Regions from separate parts of the Pokkaliibacter sp. CJK22405 genome, predicted to be linked through region 2. Evidence: predicted binding sites of a transcription regulator. Region 2 holds the regulator's gene; each other region holds the start of a gene.
The links. Region 2 encodes sigma-54, which starts transcription at its own class of promoters, with help from an activator protein. Its sites were predicted from a motif close to TGGCACNNNNNTTGCTNT; they were not measured.
Positions count from the first base shown of each region.

Region 1 (4,230 bases), on a different contig from region 2:
GTAGGTGTCATCACGCAGCATGGTGCCGTCCATGACGCCGATCACCATCTGGCAGCGGCGAATCACCTCCACCATCAGGTTGTAGCGGGTACGTCGGCTGGAGGCCTGAACACATTCAGCCTGCATAAACTGGTTGAGGGAGTTCACCTCTTCCCAGATATCGCGCGGAATCACTTCACGAACGCAACGGGCGTTGTGACGCACCTGGGTACAGGAATAACGGATAGATGCCGGGCTGTCAGAGGCGGCGATGAGATAATTCATCACGGCGCGCTCACTGGAGCCTGACTCGCTGATAAAGCGGCGGTTATCCTCGCCCAGGACGTTGATCAGGACCGGCCAGCTGAACAGGCTTTCCTTGTGGGTGTCGATCAACATATTGGTGGTGGCGTTGATCAGTCGTGCGGTGTCGTCGATACGCTCGAGGTAGCGACCCATCCAGTATACGTTTTCGGCTACTCTTGCCAGCATGGTTCAGCCCTCGTCGCTCACAATCCAGGTATCCTTACTGCCACCTCCCTGAGAGGAGTTGACCACCAGCGAACCCTTGCGCAGGGCTACACGGCTCAAGCCACCGGTGGTGCAGTAAAGCTCTTCGCCTTGCAGAATGAAGGGCCGAAGGTCCAGGTGACGGGGTTCAAGCACGCCGTCGCACAGAGTCGGTGCGGTCGAGAGTGCCAGCGTGGGCTGGGCGATGAAGTTACGTGGATTGCTGCGGATGGCATCGGCCATCTTGGCGCGCTCCTCATCACTGGCGCGCGGGCCAATCATGATGCCGTAACCGCCGGATTCGTTGGCCGGTTTGACCACCAGCTTGTCGAGATTGGCGAGCACGTATTCACGTTCCTTGTCATCCATGCAGAGATAGGTTTCAACGTTGTCGATCAGCGGTTTTTCACCGAGGTAGTACTCAATCAGCTTGGGTACATAGGCATAGACCACCTTGTCATCGGCAACCCCTGAGCCCGGTGCGTTGGCCAGACCCACATTGCCGGCTTTCCAGGCGCGGATTAGCCCTTTGATACCCAGTACCGAATCTTTGCGGAAGACTTCCGGGTCAATAAAGATGTCGTCGATACGGCGGTAGATCACATCCACCTGCAGCGGCCCACGCAGGGTGCGCAGATAGACTTTGTCGTCACTGCCGACATACAGATCGGAATTCTCAGCCAGGTAACAGCCCATCTGCTGAGCCAGGAAGCTGTGCTCGAAGTAGGCCGAGTTATAGATACCGGGTGTCAGCAGCACGACGACCGGCGTGACATCCTTGCGCGGCGACAACGACGCCAGGGTGCGCCACAGCTGATAGGGGTAGTCATCCACCGGCAGAATGGTGCTTTCCGCGAAAAGCTCAGGGAAGACGCGCTTCATGACCGTACGGTTTTCCAGCATGTAGGACACACCGGAAGGCACTCTCAGATTATCCTCCAGTACCAGGAAGGTGCCGTTTTCATCGCGGACCAGATCCGTTCCGCAAATGTGTGCCCATACGCCATGAGGCGGCTGGATACCCTTGCAGGGGGCGAGAAAGTTTTTGGAGTTAAGGATCAGATCCGCCGGGACGATACCGTCCTTCAGCACTTTCTGATCGTTGTAGAGATCGTTGATAAAGAGATTAAGTGCGCGAAGACGCTGCTTAAGCCCGGCACTGGTGCGTTGCCATTCACTGCTGGAGATGGTGCGGGGGATCACATCCAGCGGCCAGGAGCGGTCAATATTCTGGCTGTCGGAATAGACGGTGAAGGACACGCCCATGGCGCGGATGGTGGCATCCAGCTGTTGCTGGCGGCGCTGTAATTCTTCTTCGCCCTTGTTAACGATAAATCGTGTAACCGGAGCGCCCTCCGGACGGGGTTGGCCATTCGATTCGACCAGTTCATCAAAACACCCGGGTGTAAGCTGATACTGACCGAGTGCGTAAGCGTCTGACATGGATGCACACTCCCTAGTTTTTGTAATTCCATTGATACATCGTTGTCGCCTGAGCCGTTAATGCCTTAAAACAGGGACCTGCATTCACCAGTAGTCAAAGCAAGGCAGGTGCCATGTACGTGAAAAAAAGACCACGGCACTAACGTTCGAACAGGGGCAGTGCAATGTTTCTGTGATCCGGAACGCTTCCGGCTCACCGCCGCGGCGCCTCATGCACCTACAGCCATAAAATCAACATAGTAGACCTGTGCCAAAATGGGAATCCTGTCTGCACAAAAGCGTGCATAACGCGTCATTTTGGTGCCCTGTCGTCCGCACAGAAGTGTCTTGCCTGACTAGCCGTAGAATGCTTTAGTGTGGACGGCTCAAACCTGCCCGCTTTGACGGGCAAAACCTGAGCACGGTCCGCGTCGTCGGCAACAGCTATTTTCAGGATCACTACCATGATTAATGTGAACGAATATTTCGAAGGCAAGGTGAAGTCGCTGGGATTTCAGGAAGAAGATGGTCGCGCCAGCGTGGGCGTCATGGCTGCCGGCGAATACACTTTCGGCACGGGCCAGCCTGAAGAAATGACGGTGGTGAGTGGTGCACTGACGGTGCTGCTGCCTGAAGCCGATGAGTGGGAAACCTTTGAAGAGGGCGAGAGCTTCTTTGTCCCTGGTGACAGCAGCTTTGATCTCAAGGTGGCGGTCAATACCGCTTACCTCTGCCGGTACCTGTAAGTTTCTGCATCAGTTAACCTGATCACGGCAAGATGGTTACCCAGTGGTGCCATCTTGCGCATTTTAGGCTGACTTTCATGACATTTTCTCGGCGTTCATCCCATCAATAGCGAATAATCCTGCCATATACCTCGTCTTCTAGGTCATTCTGACCGCCTCTTGAACTGTCAGATTGACGCTTTACATTGCCGGTTTCACACTCCGAGGCTCTCACTTTTTAGCTGAAAGCCCGGAAGCGCCTTATGTCTCAACGTCCCGCTAAGTTAAAACCACTATTGGCAGGCTTTAGTTCCATCATGATTGTGCTGCTGCTGATCATGGCTGGAGTGACTTACATGAGCCTTCATCACATCCTGAACGATAACCAGTATGAGCACCGTATTGTCGGTGGTCTGGGTAAGAATGCAGCGGATGCACGTTTTCACATCGTGCAGATCCAGCAGTTTCTGACGGATGCCAGTGCGACAGGTGATCGTGCCGGGTTTGATGATGCAGCCGAGCAGTATGCCGAGCTTCTTAAAAACTTCGACAAGATCATCGCGACGGATGAGCGCCTGACCGACAACATCAACAAAGCCCGTGATCTGGCGGCGACCTACTATGAGGTCGGGCAGAAGATGGCGGAGACTTATATCACCCAGGGTCAGGCAGCGGGTAATGCCATTATGAAAGCCCCCGGTACCGGTTTTGATGACCGTGCCGAGGCACTGGCCGAACAGATGGCGGTTATGCTGAAGCAGGTGGATGGCCTGATCGCGGATATCAGCGAAGAGACGGTGGATGACCTGCAGTTGCTGCGCAGCGTGATTGTCGGTCTGGCGCTGCTGATGGCGGTGCTGGTAGGTCTTGGTGGCTGGGTTCAGTATCGCCGCATCTTCGGCATGCTGGGCGGTGAGCCGGCGACAGCGGTGACGCTGGCCAATGAAATTGCGAAGGGTAATCTGACGCAGAAGATTGACGGCCGTGAAGGCAGTTTAATGGCGGCACTGTCACAGATGCAGCAGCAGCTGAAAAATGTGACCAGCCACATCCGTCAGCTGTCACTGGAAGTCAAAGAGAACGCCAGCCGTCTGAATGATGATGCGCAAGGCATGCAGAAAAGCGTCCATACTCAGAATGACTCAACCCGCGCCATGTCGGTTACCGCTGAAGAGCTGTTCCAGGGTATTGAGCAGCTGAGCCGCGAAATTTCGGTGGTCGGACGCCAGACGGAAGAAGCTCAGGGCACCATCAACGAGTGCGAAAATGTGATTCAGCACTCGGCCAACGATATTCGCTCTATCGCTGATTACATCAGTAATGCCTCAGAGAAAGTGGACAACCTTAACCGCCAGACCGAGGAAATCGCCTCCATTACCCGTACAATCCATGATATTGCCGACCAGACCAACCTGCTGGCGCTTAATGCGGCGATTGAAGCAGCCCGTGCCGGAGAAAGCGGTCGCGGTTTTGCGGTGGTGGCCGATGAAGTGCGAAATCTGGCGGCGCGTACCGGTTCGGCAACGGTGGAAATCACCTCTCAGATTGAAAGTATTCGTCAGGGTATGGACGAAGTGGTGAAAGTCATGGGGCA
Region 1 covers NZ_JBKKHQ010000021.1:143,354-147,583, forward strand. Annotated here, with positions in the region: gene ACKC9G_RS15570 (alpha-E domain-containing protein) at 1-471, opposite strand, end outside; gene ACKC9G_RS15575 (circularly permuted type 2 ATP-grasp protein) at 475-1,932, opposite strand; gene ppnP (pyrimidine/purine nucleoside phosphorylase) at 2,376-2,657, shown strand; gene ACKC9G_RS15585 (methyl-accepting chemotaxis protein) at 2,900-4,230, shown strand, end outside.
Region 1: the regulator sigma-54 is predicted to act here: its motif matches at 2,029-2,046, upstream of ACKC9G_RS15575 (circularly permuted type 2 ATP-grasp protein).

Region 2 (4,230 bases):
CACTTTATTGCCACCTACGCGGCTCATGCGAATGTCCGCTGTGAAACGGGTCGTTACCCCGATCAGTTTGGCGGTGGCTCGGGCATGGAGCCCCAGCTTGTTGATTAACGTGATCCTTTCTTCACGCATGGGCGTTCCTGCACTAATCGAGCTCGCGATGACGGGTTTGAATGTGGTGATGGCTGTTGGCAAAGTGAGCTGCCAGCTGTTCAACCATATACACGGAGCGGTGCTGACCACCGGTACAGCCTATGGCAACCGTCATATAAGCACGATTGTTGCGCTCATAATAGGGCAGCCAGGTTTCCAGTAGATGACGGAGGTCATCCAGCATTTTATTCACGTCTGGCTCTGCCGCCAGATACTCCATAACGGGCTGCTCCTTGCCGGTAAAACCCCGAAGGCTTGGAATCCAGTGAGGGTTCGGCAGGCAACGCACGTCAAAGACAAGGTCTGCATCCAGGGGCAGGCCGTGTTTGAAGCCAAAAGACAGAAACAGGATAGCCAGTTCCTGGCTGCGTCCTGCTACCCGCGTTCGAATGGTGTCGCGCAGGTCGTAAAGTGTCATGTGCGTTGTGTCTATGGTCAGGTCAGCACAATTAGCAATAGAGCGCAGTAGTCGGCGCTCTTCCTGAATAGCTTCCTGCAGGCTGACACGGCCATCCGTGAGCGGGTGTCTGCGGCGTGTCGCACTGAAGCGCTGAAGCAAAATGCTTTCTTCGGCATCCAGATAGATCACTTCACAGTGCACGCCCATTTCCCGGATTTCCTCTACCAGCACGGGGAGGTCGCCAAGGTTATTGGGCAGGTTACGGGCATCAATACTCACCGCCATATTCTGGCGTTGTGTATCGGGGGCCTTTTCCGCCTGCTGTACCAGTGCCTTTAACAGATCCACCGGCAGGTTATCGATACAGTAATAACCCAAGTCTTCCAGCGCATTGAGGGCTGTACTTTTACCGGAGCCTGAACGGCCGCTGATAATAAATAACTTCATGCCTTGTCCGGAACGATGGACAGAGCCGCCTTGTAGAGTCCTGCAGAATCGCTGGCCACGCGCAGCTGTTGTACGTTTGCCGGGTTTTGCAGCATGCCCGCAACCATGGCCAGGGCCTGGAGGTGTGACTCATGGGCTTCTTCAGGTGCCAACAGTACAAAGATGATATCCACAGGCTGGCCATCTCTGGCATCAAAGTCCACCGGGGATTCCAGATGGATCAGCGCAGCGGTCACTTCTTCACATTGAGACAGGCGGCAGTGAGGGATGGCAATACCACCACCTAGGCCAGTACTGCCAAGTCGCTCACGTCCAATAAGTCCATTGAAGATATCGTCGGTGTCGATATCCGTGAGATGTTCTGCGAGCAGGCCGGCAGCCTGCTCGAGAACGCGCTTTTTGCTTGACCAGGGTGCACCGGTCAGGGTGCAGCTCTGGCTTAGGATTTGGTCAAGTTGCATAAAGACGTTAGCGTACCATTGCACCCTGGCTACGAGCCTGGTGCTTCTCTTTGTGTTTGAGGAGCTGACGATCGAGCTTGTCCATCAGACCGTCGACGGCGGCATACATGTCGATATTTTCATTACTGGCGTGGAGGTCGGCGCCTGCCACATGAACTGTGGCTTCTGCAATCTGACGCTGCTTCTCGACGTTCAGGGTCACCTGAACACTGGTGATCGAGTCGGCGTGACGCTCAAGTTTCTGCATTTTATTTTTTACAAAGTCAGTCAGGGCAGGAGTTAATTCCAGCTGATGGCCTGTGATGTTTATTTGCATATGACTCTCCTGATTTGCCAGTGATTGTTCGCTGGTTAGATTTCACTATAGCCAATCCAAGACTGGGCTCGTCAAATCTATTTAGCGCCAAATCGTTTCCTTTTCAGACCAGCCGCTTACGTTCATTCGATGGAGCAATTGCCATCGCTTCACGATACTTGGCGACGGTTCTTCGCGCGACATTAATTCCCTGATCGCCCAGCAGGGTTGCCAATTTGGCATCGCTCAGAGGCTTGCGCGGTGGCTCATCGGCAATCAACTTCTTGATCATTGCCCGAATCGCCGTGGAAGAGGCTTCTCCGCCATCGGCAGTGCCAACATGGCTGGAGAAAAAGTACTTCAATTCAAAGACACCACGAGGGGTGTGCATAAATTTTTGCGTCGTGACACGGCTGATGGTGGATTCATGCATTTCGACGGCCTGGGCGATATCTGCCAGAACCATTGGGCGCATGGCTTCCTCGCCTTCCTCAAAAAAGTCGAGCTGGAACTCCACAATCTTGGTAGCGACTTTCAGCAGGGTGTCATTACGGCTTTGCAAACTTTTGATAAACCAGCGTGCTTCCTGTAGCTGATTTTTCAGATAGGTGTTATCCGCGCTGTTGTCCGCACGCTTGATCATGCTGGCATAGCTGTTATTCACCTTCAGGCGCGGCATCGCTTCCTGATTCAGCTCGATAGTCCACTGACCCTCTTTTTTCGCCACCACCACATCAGGTACAACGTATTCTGATTCGCCTGCATTAATGCTGGCGCCGGGGCGGGGGTTAAGGCTCTGGATCAGGTGTATGACGGCTGTCAGCTGTTCTTCAGAGAGGCGGGTGCGACGCATCAGCGTTGCATAGTCGCGGGTGCCGAGCAGGTTCAGGTGCTGGGCAATGATGTCCATGGCTTCCTGACGCCAGGGCGTGGTGGTCGCCAGTTGCTTGAGCTGGATGGTCAGGCACTCGGCAAGATCGCGTGCTGCGACGCCCGCCGGATCCAGCTGCTGCAGGTGATGAAGCACCATCACCATCTCATCCATTTCCACCGGATCTTCTTCATCCAGATCATCAAGACTTTCAAGCAACTCTTCCAGAGGAGAGGTCAGGTAGCCTTCTGCGTTAATGCTGTCGACCAGGGTGAAGGCAATGGTGCGATCACGATCGCTGAGTGGCATCAGGTTGAGCTGCCACTCCAGATGGTCCTGCAGGGATTCGCCAGCAGTGGCTCGTGACTCAAAGTCATAGCCATCGTCACCATCCCCGCTGGAGGATGAGGCAGGCAGTGTGGAATAGGTATCTTCCCAAGAGCTGTCTACGGACAGTTCATCGGGAATGTCATCAGACCACTGGCTGTCAGTGTCGACTGCGCCGTCCTGCTCATTCTGTGAGGTGTCCCGGGTTTCCTGATTGTGCGCGGTTTCATAGCGTTCTTCAGGTACGGGAGTATCAAACTCTTCTTCAACATCCAACAGGGGATTACCATCCAGTGCTTCCTGAATTTCCTGCTGAAGATCCAATGTGGAAAGCTGCAGTAAGCGGATGGCTTGCTGCAGTTGCGGGGTCATGGTCAGCTGCTGACCGATTTTTAACTGTAAAGAGGGCTTCATATTTGGCTACGAAGATACTTCCGACTCAGTAATTATGGATGGCTTAGGCCATTCGAATGGGTCAATAGCGAAAATTTTCACCAAGGTACACCTGACGAACCTGCTCATGTTGCAGAATCGTCTCGGCATCGCCCTCAGCGAGAATGTGCCCGTCACTTACAATGTAGGCGTGATCACAAATCGCGAGTGTCTCACGCACGTTGTGGTCGGTGATCAGTACACCGATGCCACGCTCTTTCAAATGGCGAATGATCTGCTGAATATCCGTGACCGAGATCGGGTCAACACCGGCAAAAGGCTCGTCCAGCAAAATAAAATCCGGATCCATGGCCAGCGCGCGGGCAATCTCCACACGACGGCGTTCGCCCCCGGATAAACTCATGCCCAGACTATCCTTAATGTGGGAGATGTGAAACTCCTGCATTAAGGACTCCGCCGTTTTCTTGCGGGCATCCTGATCAAGATCTTTTCGGGTTTCAAGGATCGCCATCAGGTTTTTCTCAACGCTTAACTTGCGAAAAACGGAGGCTTCCTGAGGCAGATAGCCGATGCCCGCACGGGCGCGGCCATGAACTGGCAGTGGGGTTAAGTCCTGATCATCACGGCGGACTTCGCCCTTATCCGCGGCGACCAGACCGACAATCATATAAAAGCAGGTGGTTTTGCCCGCGCCGTTGGGACCAAGTAAGCCAACGATCTGGCCTTGGCTCACGGAGAGGGAGACGTCCTTGACTACCTGACGGCCCTTATAGGCTTTAGCCAGGTGGCGTGCTTGCAGGGTGCTACTCATTCAGTTGTCTTTTGTTTCGGGTGCAAAATCATTTCAACGCGGCCGCTACCGGCATTTGAGCTTTTGCCACCACTG
Region 2 covers NZ_JBKKHQ010000014.1:112,613-116,842, forward strand. Annotated here, with positions in the region: gene ACKC9G_RS10940 (HPr family phosphocarrier protein) at 1-129, opposite strand, end outside; gene rapZ (RNase adapter RapZ) at 143-997, opposite strand; gene ptsN (PTS IIA-like nitrogen regulatory protein PtsN) at 994-1,458, opposite strand; gene hpf (ribosome hibernation-promoting factor, HPF/YfiA family) at 1,466-1,774, opposite strand; gene ACKC9G_RS10960 (RNA polymerase factor sigma-54) at 1,878-3,365, opposite strand; gene lptB (LPS export ABC transporter ATP-binding protein) at 3,427-4,155, opposite strand; gene lptA (lipopolysaccharide transport periplasmic protein LptA) at 4,152-4,230, opposite strand, start outside.

Region 3 (4,230 bases), on a different contig from region 2:
TGCCTGTTGGCCATTAGCAGCTTTGATTCGCCTGAATCCGGCATGCTGGCTACACTTTTTCCGCTTTCTGCCAGAGTGCTGGCATGTACTCTGGGTTCATAGTCGTAAATCAATGAGGCAATCGATGACTGTATCTGCTGTACCTTCCCAAACCGGTCCGGTGACGGCGCTGGATGAACTACTGCGCTCCATGTCACCGCGATTGAATGCGGGTGTTTATGTCTATGCCCGGGTACCTCATGAAGCTGCGATTCCCGCTTCAACCCTCATGATGATGCGCGAACATGAGGCAACGACCCTGATTGTGCCCGAGCACGAGGCATCGGCACTGGGGATCAGCCCGATGTTTCGTTGTGAGTGGATTACTTTGGAGGTGAACTCTGCCCTTGAAGCTGTGGGCCTGACCGCGGCCTTTGCCAGGGCGCTGGGCGAAGCAAATATCAGCTGTAATGTGGTGGCGGGGGCCGATCATGACCATATTTTCGTGCCTGCCGGTGAGGGCGACAATGCACTGGCGGTATTGCAGGCTCTGCAGCAACGCTCGGCATGATTTGATCCTGATTTTTTGCTATCTGACTCGTCTGACCCCAAATAGCCACGGCGGGGCTTTGCCGAACACCGGACGCCTCGTTGAGATGATTTGCCCGGTTCAAGGAGTCGACAATGCGCCTGGGAATTTGTGCTGTTCTGGTTCTGTTATTAACTGCCTGTGGTTACCGGCCGACGCCGGAAGAAACTCCCCCTGAAACCCTGAGTTACAGCAGTGGTGCCTGTTACGGTGCCTGCCCGCAATTTCATGCGGTAATCGATGAGTTTGGTGAGCTGGTGTATTCCGGTGGCGAGGATTCGGCGACCGAAGGGGTGAATCACCGCGACCTCGGCAAACCCGCCTTTGATCAGGTCAGGGCGGCGCTGGTTCAGGCCCAGTTCTCCAGCCTGCCTGCGGCCATTACTCCGGCCAATCCTGCTGCGTGCGGACACTATCGTACCGATGCGCCGACCGTTGAAATATCTGCCTTCGTCGACCAGCAGCTCACTAAGGTGACGTATTACACCGGCTGTAACGGCACCCCCGAAGTGGAGCGTGTTAAAACCCTGGCAGAAACACTCAGACAGACTCTGGGGCTTGATGAACTCTCTCGCGGCAGTCAGTAGATAAGGCGTGGCAGTCAGCCCTGAGCGGTTCACAAGATAGGACAAGCAAAGGCTTATCCTCACGCATCGGGGCGACTGAACTGGAAAGGAGTTCCTATGAAATGTCTACATGCGCCGCTGTTTTCCTGCCTGCTGGTCAGTCTTACCGCCTGCGCTGGCCAAACCCCGTCACCGGATGAGCAAACGCCGGTCAACAAAGCCGATACCACCCTCAAACCTGATGCGCCTGCTGCTCAAGGCAGTGACGGTGTGCCACTGAGTGCTTCCGGCACCACGCCGATTCTGACCACCGAAGGCTATGGCCCGGTGCGCTTTGGTATGACGGTCGGTGAGCTTGAGCAGACTCTGGGCTTTCATGCCGAGAATGAATCACTTTCGCCTGACCCCGCCTGTCATTACATCCGCATTGAAAGCCTGCCCGAAACCCGCTTTATGGTGGAAAACGACATCATCACCCGTGCCGAGGTTGGCAAGGGAATTCCTACCGTGGTGGGCGTGACCGTGGGGACCAAAGTGCCAGACCCCAAAAGCCTAGCTCCAACCCCGAAAATCCTGCCGCACAAGTATGAGGATGACGCCCACTATCTGGTGTTTTCCGGTGTCGACAAGCAGCACAGCCTGGTCATGGAAGAGAGTCATGGCGTGATTACCAAGATCCGAAGCGGCCTTGAGCCAGCGGTAAGTTATGTTGAAGGCTGCCTCTAAAGCTGGTAAACCTTGGTATTAGTTTGTCTAACTCATTGATTAGTCTATAAGTCCTGTCCGGTGATCAGGCAGTGCGGCAAAGCGTGTCAGACGCTGTGGCACTGAACCTGCATCACCCATGGGAGACGCTACCTGAAAGCGGAGCGTAAGAATGCCCGGCGCTATGTCGCCGGGTTTTTCAGCAACACCTGGGGTATCGACACAAGGAGTGACCGTGCAATTACCGGACAATTTGATGATTCTGACGGATCTCGATGGCTCCTTGCTGGATCATCATTCCTATGACTGGCAACCCGCGGCCATTTGGCTGGATAACCTGCGTACCAGTGGTATTCCGGTGATTCCCAACACCAGCAAAACCGCCGCCGAACTTGCCACCCTGCGTGAAGAGCTGGGGCTCGAAGAGATGCCCTGCGTGGTTGAGAACGGCGGACTTGTCCTTCTACCGCCTTCCTGGCGGATGATGGCTGATCCCGATCAGAGCAGTGATGGCTGGACACGCATTGTGCTTGGTGCCAGTTACGAGCGCATTCTTGAGGTGCTTTCCACCATGAAAGGACGCCCCGGAATCGACTTTACCGGCTTTTCTGAGATGGGCGTTTCCGGCGTGTCAGAAACCACAGGTCTGCCCATGGATAAAGCGCGGCAGGCGCATGCCCGTGAAGCTTCCGAGCCGCTGCTCTGGCATGGCGATGCAAAGGGACTGGCGATGTTTCAACAGGCGTTGGCCGATCAGGGTCTGGCTTTGACCCGCGGCGGACGTTTTTATCATGTCACCGGCAAGACCAGTAAAGGGGTAGCTCTGGTCTGGCTGGCGGGGCGCTTTGAACAGCGTTTTGGCCAGCAGCCGCATACCCTGGCTTTCGGCGACGGCGCTAATGATCTGCCAATGTTGGCAGCGGCCCGTACCGGGGTGTTAATTCGCGGGGCTGTCTATCAGCCTGACCTTCCTCAAACCATGGATGATCCTTCACGACTTTATGTCACCCGCGCCGAAGGTCCGGCGGGCTGGGTTGAAGGGGTGGAGTACTGGCTGGCGCACGGCCTGGGAGTTTCGCAATGAGTGATTTTTATCAGAATGGCATCATCACCAACTTTCATAATCTGACGCGACGTCCCGTTGAGGCTCTGGAAGCCGATCTGGTGAAGTTTTCCCGTCGTCGTCCCATGAGTCTGATCCTGCCTTCGCTGTTTTCTGAGCTGGAAGGCCCCGCGCTTGATAACATCGTCAATTGCCTGACCAAGGTACCTTATCTCTCTGAAATCGTGATCGGTCTTGACCGCGCGGATCGTGACCAGTTCCTGTTCGCTCGCGACTTCTTCAAGCGTTTGCCGCAACATCACCGTATTCTCTGGAATGACGGCCCCCGTCTGAAAGCCATTGATGATGAGCTACAGTCCAAGGGGCTGGCGCCGCTGGAGCCGGGGAAGGGCCGTAATGTCTGGTATTGCTCTGGTTATGTGCTGGCCTCTGGCCGCTCCCGTTCGGTAGCGCTGCACGACTGTGACATTGTCACCTATGACCGTGAATTGCTGGCGCGTCTGATCTATCCGGTGGCTAACCCCCAGTTCAACTACGAGTTCTGTAAGGGCTACTACTCCCGCATTGCTGAAGGCAAGCTAAACGGTCGTGTCAGCCGACTGATGGTGACGCCGCTGATTCGTGCGCTGCGTATGATCTACGGTGACCTGCCGTATCTGCAGTACCTCGACAGCTACCGCTATCCGCTGTCCGGTGAGTTTTCCATGCGCGTTGATGTGCTGAACGATATTCGTATTCCCAGTGACTGGGGGCTGGAAATCGGCGTGCTGTCAGAAGTGCACCGTAACTATTCCACCAAGCGGCTCTGTCAGGTGGATATCGCCGATACCTACGATCACAAGCACCAGCCATTGGCAGGTGAAGAAGATGCCAACCGTGGCGGCCTTGACCGCATGAGTCTGGATATCGCCAAGGCGATTTATCGCAAACTGGCGACGCTGGGTGTGCAGATCAGTGAGGAATCCTTCCGTACTATCAAGGCGACTTACTTCCGTCTGGCGCTGGATCTGATCGAAACCTATTACAACGATGCGACCATGAATGGCCTGAAAGTCGATCGCCATGCCGAAGAGGAAGCTGTGGAGCTGTTTGCCCAGAACCTGATGGAAGCCGGTCGCGTCTTCCTTGATAACCCGCACGATAAGCCCTTCATCCCCAGCTGGAGCCGTGTGCAGTCTGCCATCCCGGATCTGCTGGAGCGTATGGCAGTGGCCGTGGAAGAGGATAACCTCGGTGACGTGTAACGCCTCAGTGTAAAAAACTAAGTAAAAAGCGCCTTCAGTTCAGGGGCGCTTTTTTATTGGCTGCCCCAATGGCAGAAATCAGTA
Region 3 covers NZ_JBKKHQ010000018.1:13,096-17,325, forward strand. Annotated here, with positions in the region: gene ACKC9G_RS14070 (ACT domain-containing protein) at 125-550, shown strand; gene ACKC9G_RS14075 (DUF6438 domain-containing protein) at 664-1,155, shown strand; gene ACKC9G_RS14080 (hypothetical protein) at 1,252-1,860, shown strand; gene ACKC9G_RS14085 (HAD-IIB family hydrolase) at 2,075-2,923, shown strand; gene ACKC9G_RS14090 (glycosyl transferase) at 2,920-4,146, shown strand; gene ACKC9G_RS14095 (LysR family transcriptional regulator) at 4,225-4,230, opposite strand, start outside.
Region 3: the regulator sigma-54 is predicted to act here: its motif matches at 1,957-1,974, upstream of ACKC9G_RS14085 (HAD-IIB family hydrolase).

Region 4 (4,230 bases), on a different contig from region 2:
GGTTAACCCCCTGAGAAAAGAGGGTCAGGGTCAAAGGCTCCGCCACAAACCAATCCACCAACTGCTGTAGATCCTTCAGGGGCAGCTCTGTGGCTTCTGCCACGCCGGCGAGAGAAAAGGCATCTTCCAGTGCCGCATTGAGCGCCTGCTCAAAACCCTGAGTGTGGTGATCGATAAAGTGCTGATCGCGCTGATCATGTCGGACCAGCTCCGCCAGCAGCGCATTAAAGATCAGCGCATCCGTACCCGGTTTGAGGGCGAGATGCAGATCCGCAATGTCGCAGGTCGCCGTCCGGCGTGGGTCAATCACCACCACCCGCACCTCTGGGTTGGCCGCTTTTGCTGCGGCGATACGCTGGAAGAGAACCGGATGATTCCAGGCGGCATTGGAGCCAACCAGAATAAACAAACGCGCTGCCTCGATATCCTCATAGGCACACGGCATCAGATCGCCGCCAAAAGCGCGCTTATACCCAGCAACCGTGGAAGCCATACACAGGCGCGAATTGGTATCGACGTGAGCACTGCCTAAAAAGCCCTTCATCAGCTTGTTGGCAACGTAATAGTCTTCCGTCAGCAGCTGTCCTGAAAGATACATGGCGACCGAACGATCCCCATGCCGGGTACGAATATTCTGCAACCGCCCGACCAGTGTGTTCAGGGCGTTATCCCAGCTGGTGGCATGACCATCAACCCACGGCGAAGTCAGCCGGTCATGGGCACCCAGCGTCTCAACAAGAGCACTGCCTTTCACACACAGACGGCCCTGATTGGCAGGGTGATCTTCATCTCCGCTGACACGTTTTACGGCACCGTGGCTCACCTCGGCAGTAATGCCACAGCCAACGCCACAATAAGGACAGGTCGTTTTCGCTAAGCTCATCGTTTATCCATCCGATTAGGCTCACCCCTGCCGATCAGGCATAAAAAAAGCGCCTGAAGCCAACCCTCATTGAGAGCTGTCTTCAGGCGCCTTTGCCTGATCGACCGAATTGAATCCGTCGAAAAAACTTTGCTGTTTGCTTAGCGAGACTTGTGCCAATTCTGATTGCGTACTGATAACAACCTTCTAACTTACTGATTTTAAATCGCTAAATATCCGGCATTGCTTTTCCTCACTTAAAGAGTGAACTCAACAATGACGAGGAATCCGCTGATAACAACGAAAAATGAGCAAAAAATGCGCAATTTTGGTGAGCCACGCGCTAGTGCAGTGCACCATCGGCCAGAACCCTCTTCCTCAAACTTACGCAAAAAAGCCTAAGCCCCATGAAAAACAAGGGTTTTCAAAAATTGGCATTTATCCTGCTAAGGCTCTTCGCATTCGAGCCTGGCAGTAGTTAGAGGTTCACTCACAATCAGTTTTGTTACGGCAAAGGCGCCGTCTCCACGCAGCAATCGCGACGTGGGGGCGGCGCCTTTTTTCGTTTCCGGATTGAGCACCGACACTGAACTTGAACACCGTGGAGAGACACCATGCTGACCAAACGCGCATTTCTAAAACGCCTTGTGGTAGCCACTTCCCTCATCATGGGCAGCGGCGCACTGGCGAATCAGGCTCTGGCTGGGCTGGGTGAGCCTGAGAAAGAGGAGCTGAAGTTCGGCTTTATCAAACTGACCGACATGGCGCCTCTGGCCATCGCTTACGAAAAAGGTTTCTTTGAAGATGAAGGCCTCTACGTCACCCTCGAAGCCCAGGCCAACTGGAAAGTTCTGCTCGACCGCGTCATCGACGGCCAGCTCGATGGTGCCCACATGCTGGCAGGTCAGCCACTGGGAGCCACCATCGGTTACGGCTCACAGGCCAATATCATCACCGCTTTCAGCATGGATCTGAACGGCAACGGCATCACCGTTTCCAACGCTATCTGGGAGGCGATGAAGCCGAATATCCCCGTCGGAGCCGATGACAAACCTGTCCACCCAATCAAGGCCGATGCCCTGAAACCCGTAGTCGCCAAGTACCGCGCCGAGGGCAAGCCTTTCAATATGGGCATGGTCTTCCCGGTTTCCACCCATAACTATGAACTGCGCTACTGGCTGGCGGCGGGCGGCATCAAGCCCGGTTACTACGCGCCTGCCCGTGGCGACACTAGCGGCCAGCTGGATGCCGATGTGCTGTTATCCGTGACGCCACCACCGCAAATGCCCGCTACCATGGAAGCCGGCACCATCTATGGTTACTGCGTCGGTGAGCCCTGGAACCAGCAGGCGGTATTCAAGGATATCGGTGTTCCGGTCGTGACGGATTACGAGATCTGGCGCAATAACCCCGAGAAAGTCTTCGGCGTCTCCCAGGACTGGGCAGAGAAATATCCCAATACTCATATCCGCGTGGTCAAAGCGCTGATTCGTGCCGCCAAGTGGCTGGATGAAAACAACAACGCCAACCGCCCCGAAGCCGTTCAGATTCTCGCCCAGCCCAGTTATGTCGGTGCCGATGCCAACGTCATTGCCAACTCCATGACCGGCACCTTTGAGTACGAGAAAGGCGACCGCCGCCCGGTGCCGGACTTCAACGTCTTCTTCCGTCATAACGCGACCTACCCCTACTACTCCGATGCCATCTGGTATCTGACGCAGATGCGCCGCTGGGGGCAGATTGCCGAAGGCAAGCCGGACAGCTGGTACATGGACATCGCCAAGAAAGTCTATCGCCCCGACATCTACGCCTTGGCGGCGCAATCCCTGATCGAAGATGGACTCATGCAACCCACCGACTTCCCGGATTTCTCCTCAGAAACCGGCTTCAAACCTGAGCAAACCGGCTTTATCGATGGCGTCACTTATGACGGTCGTCAGCCCAACGCCTATCTGAACAAGTTCGCCATTGGCCTCAAGGGCGAAGAAACCCTGTAAGTCACCGTGAAACCCCAATGACGGGCTGCGGTTGCCAGCCCGTCCCCGATGCCTGAAAAGAGATGAAGAGAGAATTGCCATGAGTGTTATTCGAAGCTCACTTGCCGGAGTCTCTGCCTGGATGGGTACCCGCCAGCAGCGTTCGGCCAGCGAATGGGCGCAAATGCTGCTGCGCAGCCTGTGTTTACCCGCCCTTGGCCTGATTGTTTTCCTGCTGTTCTGGCAACTGGCGGCCAAGCAGATTGATACCTCGCTGGGCCAGTTCCCAGGGCCATCTCAGGTGTTTGAACAAACCCAGGGGCTGATTGCCGAGCATCAGCGTGAGCGTGAAAAAGCCGACGCCTTTTATGCGCGTCAGGAGGAACGCAACGCGGCCAAGCTCAAGAAAAACCCAAACGCCGTGGTCAAGATCCGCGAATATACCGGCAAGCCCACTTTTTTTGATCAGATCCTCACCAGCCTCGGCACCGTGATCTCAGGCTTTGTGATTGCCTCGCTGATCGCCATCCCCCTCGGCATTTGTATTGGCCTTTCGAGCAGCCTGTATGCGGCGCTTAACCCGATTATCCAGCTGTTCAAACCTGTCTCACCGCTGGCCTGGCTGCCGCTGGTGACCATGGTCGTCAGCGCACTCTATGTGACGGATGAGCCGATGTTCGCCAAGTCCTTTTTGACCTCGCTCTTTACCGTCGCCCTTTGCAGCCTCTGGCCGACGCTGCTCAATACCGCCGTGGGTGTCTCGGCGATTAGTCCGGATTTGCAGAATGTCTCCAAGGTGCTGCGCCTGAACTGGATTACCCATGTGGTGAAAATCGTGCTGCCTTCGGCGATTCCGATGATTTTTACCGGCCTGCGCCTGTCTCTTGGCATCGCCTGGATGGTGCTGATTGCCGCCGAAATGCTGGCGCAGAATCCGGGCCTTGGAAAGTTCGTCTGGGATGAGTTTCAGAACGGCAGCTCCGACTCTCTCGGTCGCATCATGGTCGCTGTTTTGGTGATCGGCCTGATCGGCTTTTTGCTCGATCGTCTCATGCTTGTCCTGCAGCGCTGGCTGTCCTGGGACAAGAAAGCCATTACCCGTTAAGCAAACGACTTCAAGGAAAAGCAGACCATGAGCAAGCATCTTGAACTGACCGGCGTTTCCATCGAATTCCCCACACCCAAGGGCAGCTTTAAAGCACTGGATAACGTCAATCTGAAAATTGCCCGGGGCGAGTTTGTCTCCCTGATCGGCCACTCCGGGTGCGGTAAATCCACCGTACTCAATATCGTCGCAGGCCTGCATCAGGCAACGGCAGGCGGTGTGGTGCTGGATGGCAAAGAGGTCAACACGCCCGGGCCTGAACGTGCCGTGGTATTCCAGAACCATTC
Region 4 covers NZ_JBKKHQ010000009.1:15,489-19,718, forward strand. Annotated here, with positions in the region: gene ACKC9G_RS05460 (molybdopterin-dependent oxidoreductase) at 1-883, opposite strand, end outside; gene ACKC9G_RS05465 (CmpA/NrtA family ABC transporter substrate-binding protein) at 1,531-2,859, shown strand; gene ACKC9G_RS05470 (ABC transporter permease) at 3,023-3,943, shown strand; gene ACKC9G_RS05475 (ABC transporter ATP-binding protein) at 3,971-4,230, shown strand, end outside.
Region 4: the regulator sigma-54 is predicted to act here: its motif matches at 1,295-1,312, upstream of ACKC9G_RS05465 (CmpA/NrtA family ABC transporter substrate-binding protein).